One region of the Pseudarthrobacter quantipunctorum genome, then DNA from elsewhere that is predicted to be linked to it. Evidence: predicted binding sites of a transcription regulator. Region 1 holds the regulator's gene; each other region holds the start of a gene.
What was found. The regulator HrcA, encoded in region 1, represses chaperone genes, less so after heat shock. The targets are predictions, from matches to a motif close to TTNGCACTCGNNNNNNNCGAGTGCNAA.

Region 1 (2,198 bases):
CATTTTTCGATGCCCAGCACGGCAGGCCGGATCGCCTGCCAGACGTCCACGTAGGGGTGGCCCACGATCAGCACGTTCCCGGCAGCCCCCGGTGAGGCCATCACGGCGTCCGCAATGCGGGACTCCTTGGAGTCCGGCACCAGGTGGTCCACCAGGACCCCCAGCCGCCGGCCCGGACCGGGCCTGAAGTCTGCCACTGCCGCGGCAAGGTCGTCAATGCCGTGGAGGGGTTCGACGACGATGCCTTCCACCCGAAGGTCGTCTCCCCAGACCTTCTCCACCAGTTCGGCGTCGTGCTTTCCCTCCACCCAGATCCGGCTGGCCTTGGCGACCTGCGCGCGCTGGCCGGCCACCCGGACTGAACCTGATGCTGTCCTGCCGGTGGCGGCAGGTGCCTGCCGCGGCGCCGGGGGAAGAAGCTTAATGGCCTGGCCTTCGAGGAGGAAGCCGAAGCCCAGGCGGAAAGACCTTGATTTGCCGCGCCTGTCTTCCAGAGCCACCACATGCATGCCCCCGGATTTCTCCACGCGTGTCACGGCGCCCACCCAGCCGGACTGGACGTCCTCCAGCACCATTCCCCGTTCAACAGGAACTTCAGGCAGTTCAGCCTTTGACGGAGCGGACATGTCCTGGGGACCCCAGTTCTGGTACTGCATGATTCACTCCGCCTAGCGCTCGATCACAGGTCCGGAATTTCGCCCGGAGCGGTACCAATGCTAGCAACGGGGAGAGGCATAATAGACTGTTAGCACTTGGGCATGTCGAGTGCTAAACGATGAGCGGCACAGCGCGGGCGGCGCGGCCGCCCCGAACCCTGGATGGAGGTGGAGTGTGAGCGAGCCACGCAAACTTGAAGTACTCCGTGCCATCGTGGAGGACTACGTCCACTCCCGCGAGCCCGTGGGGTCCAAAGCCCTGGTGGAGCGCCACCATCTCGGTGTGTCCAGCGCAACCATCAGGAATGACATGGCAGCCCTGGAGGAAGAGGGCCTGATCACGGCTCCGCACACCAGCGCCGGCCGGATCCCCACGGACAAGGGCTACAGGCTGTTCGTCGACCAGATCTCCGCCGTCAAGCCGCTGTCCCAGGCGGAGCGCCGCGCCATCCAGTCCCTGCTTGAAGGATCGGATGACCTGGACGACGTCCTGGACCGGACCGTCCGGCTGCTGTCGCAGCTCACCAACCAGGTTGCAGTGGTCCAGTACCCGCACCTGAGCAGGGCACTGGTCCGGCATATCGAATTCGTCCTCCTGGCCCCGCGGAAGGTGCTGGTGGTGTTGATCGCCAACAGCGGCAAGGTGGAGCAACGTGTTATCGACGTCGGACAGGACCTGGGGGACGAAGCCCTGGCGGCTCTTCGGTCCCGGTTCCTTGGATCGCTTGCCGGAACACCGCTGAGCCAGTTGGCCCTGTCCCTGCCGGCGGTGGTGGCCATGGCCGCCCCGGGGCAGCGGCAGGCGGCGCATGCCCTCGCCATCGGCCTGGAGGCGCTGGCACAGAGCAGCCGCGAGGAACGCATGGTAATGGCGGGCACAGCCAACCTGGCAAGGTCCAACGTGGACTTCCCGCTCAGCATCGGCCCGGTGCTGGAAGCACTTGAGGAGCAGGTTGTTATGCTCCGCCTGCTGAGCGAGATGGCGCAGGACCACCGCGGGGTGGCTGTCAGCATTGGCCGCGAGAATCCCTACGACGGGCTGGCCGAGGCATCGGTTGTAGCCACGGGCTACGGCCCGGACAGCGCAGCGAAAATCGGCGTGCTCGGACCAACACGCATGGACTATCCCACCACCATGGCCGCCGTCAGGGCAGTTGCCCGCTACCTTTCCCGGATCCTGGGCCCCTGAGGTCCAACCCGGGCCACTGGACACCCACAGCATTTCCAGCAGTCCAACTGCAGGCAGTACAACAAGGAAGAGATACGAACTTTGAGCAGCCACTACGACGTCCTTGGAGTCTCACCGGAGGCCACGGGAGAAGAGATCAAGAAGGCCTACCGCAAGCTGGCACGCACCCTGCACCCGGACGTCAACCCGGGTGAGGATGCGTCGGACCGCTTCAAGGCTGTAACCCACGCCTATGAAGTCCTGTCCGACCCGCAGAAACGCCGGGTGTACGACACCACGGGCAACGAAAACGGCACGGACAACGGCTTCGGCGGAGGCAGCTACGCCGGCCAGGGGTTCGCGTTCCAGGACAT
Region 2 (2,198 bases), 1.4 Mb from region 1:
GGCCAGGGCCTCGCCCTCGATGTCCTCAGCGATGATCAGCAGCGGCTTGTTGGACTGCATGACCTTTTCCAGGACAGCAACCAGTTCCTTGACGTTGGAGATCTTGGAGTTGACGATCAGGATGTACGGATCCTCGAGGACCGTTTCCTGGCGCTCAGCGTCGGTGACGAAGTAGGCGGAGATGTAGCCCTTGTCGAAGCGCATGCCTTCGGTGAGCTCGAGTTCCAGGCCGAAGGTGTTGGACTCCTCGACCGTGATGACGCCTTCCTTGCCCACCTTGTCCAGGGCTTCGGCGATGAGTGCACCAATTTCCTCGTCACCGGCGGAGATGGATGCCGTGGCGGCGATCTCTTCCTTGGTTTCGATCTCCTTGGCGGAGTTCAGCAGCTCGGCGGTGACGGCTTCAACGGCCTTCTCGATGCCGCGCTTGAGGGACAGCGGGTCGGCGCCGGCGGCAACGTTGCGCAGGCCTTCCTTGACCAGGGCCTGGGCCAGCACGGTAGCCGTGGTGGTGCCATCGCCGGCGACATCGTCAGTCTTCTTGGCAACTTCCTTGACCAGCTCGGCGCCGATCTTCTCGTAAGGATCGTCCAGCTCGATCTCCTTGGCGATGGAAACACCATCGTTGGTGATCGTGGGAGCGCCCCACTTCTTCTCGAGGACGACGTTGCGTCCACGCGGGCCGAGGGTGACCTTAACGGCGTCGGCGAGGATGTTCAGGCCCCGCTCAAGGCCGCGGCGTGCCTCTTCATCAAATGCAATGATCTTGGCCATAACGGCAGTAGTCCTTTCGGGACAGTCGTTAAGAATGAACCTTCGCTGCAGTGCCCGCGACGGACGACCCGTTACCGGCGGCCTCTGTATGCCTTCGGGGTGTGGGTCTCACTCCAGTTAGGTGTTTCTTCGCTCCTTGACCGGTGCCGGCGCCGCTGGCCGAAGCCACGCTTTGCTTAGCAGTCGGTACGTCAGAGTGCTAACTCAATAATTAGCACTCCCCACGTGAGAGTGCAAGCGAATAAGCAGCGTAAAGCGCCCTGGCGGGCGCGTCTTCGCCGAGGGCGATCAACCGGCGGTGCGGCCTGCCGTTTCAACGCCGGTGGCCGCGGGAATGTTGTCCGCGCCGTACGTGAACACCGTGAAGGTGGCTGAGGTGATGTCACCGTTGGCATCGAACGCAACAGGGCCCGATTCGCCGTCGTAATTAATCTCCGCACCGGCCGCCTTGCCCGCCAGGCAGTCTTTGTAGCTGGAGCAGGGCGCCGTTCCGGCTGCGCCCGCGCCGTCGGCGGTGCCGCCTGAAACTGCGATCAGCCCTGCAGCGATGGAACGCCCGGCATCATCCTCAGCCTTTGCCGCCGCGAGCGCGGCAAGGGTCACGGCGTCGTACGTCTCGGCCGCAAAGGACACGTCCTTCAGGGCCGGGTCGATGCCCAGCAGCCTTTCCTGGAACCCTGCCGAGGGAAGCTGCCCCGGGACTACCGCCCGTGCACCGTCCAGGGCTTGGGTTCCCAGCCTGGAGCCATACCGGCTGAAGGCGCCGTCGCTCAAAATGAGCCTTGAGCCCGCAAGGGCTGCGTTGTTCAGCTCAGCCAGGGCGCCCTGCGCGCCGTCACGTGCTATCAGGATGACGGCGTCCGGTTGCGCCTCGCGGATTGCGGCCGCGGCAGCCCCCGCCTCGCCCGGGGTGAAGCCAACTGATGCCAGCACATCCAGGCCCGCCTGTTCAGCGGACGCGGAAACGGCTGCGGAGACATCGCCGCCGTAGGAACCTTCCTGGTACACCACTGAGATGGTGGCGGCTCCGGCGTCCTTTGCGAGCTTGGCCAGCACGGGTCCCTGCGCGACGTCGGCGGCGGCCGTCCTGAAGTAGTATCCGCCGCTGGCAAGGCCACTGAGCGCGGCCGCGGTGTTGGCAGGGGAAACCAGCGGCGTCCGAGCCCTGGAGAGGACGTCAACGGCCGCGGCGGCATGGCTGGAGTCGGTAGGGCCGATGACCACATCCGCCTTGGCCTGGACCAGCGCCTGCGCCTGGGACGCCGTGTCCCCGCCGGCTTCAACAGGCAGGAGTTCCACCGGCCGGCCCTTGTGCCCGCCGGCGGCATTGATCTCCTTGACGGCGAGCCTGGCGGCCGCCAGTTGGGGACCGTTCAGGAAGCTGTTGGCACCGGCGTTGTCCAGGATCAGCCCAACCCGCAGCG
Region 3 (2,198 bases), 750 kb from region 1:
GTGATCACACCATCCTTGCCAACCTTGCCGAATGCCTCGGCAAGGAGTTCGCCAACCTCGTCGCTCTGGGCGGAGATCGCTGCAACGTTGGCCACCTGGGTGCCTTCAACGGGGCGGGCGTTCTCGAGCAGACGTGCGGCGACGGCTTCAACGGAAACCTCGATGCCGCGCTTGATCTGGCCGGGGGCGGCACCTGCCGCTACGTTGCGCAGGCCTTCCTTGACCAGCGCCTGCGCCAGGACGGTTGCCGTGGTGGTGCCGTCACCGGCAACATCGTTGGTCTTGGTGGCTACTTCCTTGGCCAGCTGCGCGCCAAGGTTCTCGTAGGGGTCGTCCAGTTCCACTTCGCGGGCGATGGTGACGCCGTCGTTCGTGATGGTGGGAGCGCCCCACTTCTTGTCCAGGACGACGTTGCGGCCGCGGGGGCCGAGCGTCACCTTGACGGTGTTGGCGAGCTTATCGATGCCGGCTTCAAGAGACCGGCGGGCAGCGTCGTTAAACGCAAGCTGCTTTGCCATGGTTTTGTCCTTTCAAGACAGAACCCCGCGCAGCTGACCAGCAGAGAGCATGACCAGCGGCACGGGGATCCGGAGAGTTACTTTACGACGATCGCCAGGACGTCGCGGGCGGAGAGCACGAGGTACTCGGTGCCGCCGGTCTTGACTTCGGTTCCGCCGTACTTGGAGTAGATGACGACGTCACCGACGGCTACGTCGACGGGAACGCGGTTGCCGTCTTCAAAGCGGCCGGGGCCAACTGCAACAACTTCGCCTTCCTGCGGCTTCTCCTGTGCGGAGTCCGGGATCACCAGGCCGGAAGCCGTGGTCTGCTCGGCTTCGAGCGGGCGGACAACAATACGATCCTCAAGAGGCTTAATAGAGACCGACACTCGGACCTCTCCTTCTTCGTCAGCAAATTCGTGGACTGGAAAGCTTTCCGCCGTGGCTGGCAAACCGTCGTCGCGGTGCCGGCAGCAGCCTGGCTGGCAGCTCTTCATGTATTAGCACCCTCCTAGGGAGAGTGCTAATACAGACTGTATGCAAGGGTTAGCACTCGGTCAAGGCGAGTGCCAGAGTTTCGTCATGGGCGGAACGAGCCGGCGTGTAGATTGGCCGGGTGCGAGCCGCTGTTTTCCTGACTCTTGCCACTCTCTTTTGGGCGGGCAACTTCGTTGTAGGCCAGGCTGCCATGAAGACCATGGAGCCGCTTCAGCTGACGTTCTGGCGGTGGGCCCTGGCCGCCGTGCCGCTGCTGGTCCTGGCGCAGCTGGCTGAAAAGCCGGACTGGCGCGCTGTCCTGCGCCACTGGCCGGCGCTCCTGCTCCTGAGCTGCCTGGGGATGAGCGCCTACACCCTGCTGCTTTACAGCGCCTTGGGGCACACCTCGGCCCTGAACGCTTCCCTTGTAACCGCCGCAAACCCGGCCCTGATCATGGTCCTGGCCGTGGTCCTGCTCCGGGACAGGCCGCGCCCACTGGGCTGGGCGGGGATTGTGCTGGGCCTGTGCGGAGTCCTTTTGGTCCTCACCGGCGGCGAGCTGGAGCGGCTGCTGACCTTTTCGATCGATGCCGGCGAACTGCTGATCGTCGCGGCGATCACCGTGTGGGGCTTCTACACGATTACCGCCCGCAGGCTGTCCGTCCCTCCGATCACGTCCACCGCGGTGCAGGTGGCCATGGCGGCGGTTGTCCTGGTTCCCTTTGCCGTGGCCACGGGGGCGGGGTTGCCGGCCACGGCCCCGGAAGGCTGGTCCCTGGCCTACATCGTCCTGTTCCCCTCGCTGGGTTCCTACCTGCTCTGGAACCTGGCGCTTAAACGCACCACTGCGGCGAATGCCGGAAACTACCTCAACCTCATTGCCGTTTTCACCGCGGTCATCACGGTTGCGCTCGGCCAGCCTGTCACGGTCCCCCAGGTCCTGGGCGGCCTCCTGGTCATTTCAGGAGTCCTCCTGACCAGTGCCGGAGGAAAAGCACCTCAGCGGCCCAGGTCCTCGAAGTCGACGTCCTCCCCGCCGTCGCCCTCGTCCTCGCCCGCTGAGTTTCGTCCGCGGTAAAGCAGCACCGCGGCGGCCGCGGCCACCATGAGCGAGGCAACCAGGAAGAAGATGCTTCCCGCGCGGGCTCCGGCGTACAGCCCGCGGATGTCCTGCGCCTCCTGGGTGTCGTCCTGGATACTGTTGCCGCCCACCGAATACAC

Region 2: a site for HrcA is predicted at 951-977, ahead of groL (chaperonin GroEL). Genes of this name have one in related genera too.
Region 3: a site for HrcA is predicted at 1,047-1,073, ahead of groES (co-chaperone GroES). Genes of this name have one in related genera too.

What each region holds. Positions count from the first base shown of each region.
Region 1 covers NZ_CP148033.1:1,927,025-1,929,222, forward strand. Annotated here, with positions in the region: gene WHH00_RS08910 (DUF3097 domain-containing protein) at 1-656, opposite strand, end outside; gene hrcA (heat-inducible transcriptional repressor HrcA) at 832-1,845, shown strand; gene dnaJ (molecular chaperone DnaJ) at 1,927-2,198, shown strand, end outside.
Region 2 covers NZ_CP148033.1:3,282,120-3,284,317, forward strand. Annotated here, with positions in the region: gene groL (chaperonin GroEL) at 1-774, opposite strand, end outside; gene WHH00_RS14885 (ABC transporter substrate-binding protein) at 1,063-2,198, opposite strand, start outside.
Region 3 covers NZ_CP148033.1:1,181,935-1,184,132, reverse strand. Annotated here, with positions in the region: gene groL (chaperonin GroEL) at 1-518, opposite strand, end outside; gene groES (co-chaperone GroES) at 596-889, opposite strand; gene WHH00_RS05455 (DMT family transporter) at 1,117-2,055, shown strand; gene WHH00_RS05450 (hypothetical protein) at 1,977-2,198, opposite strand, start outside.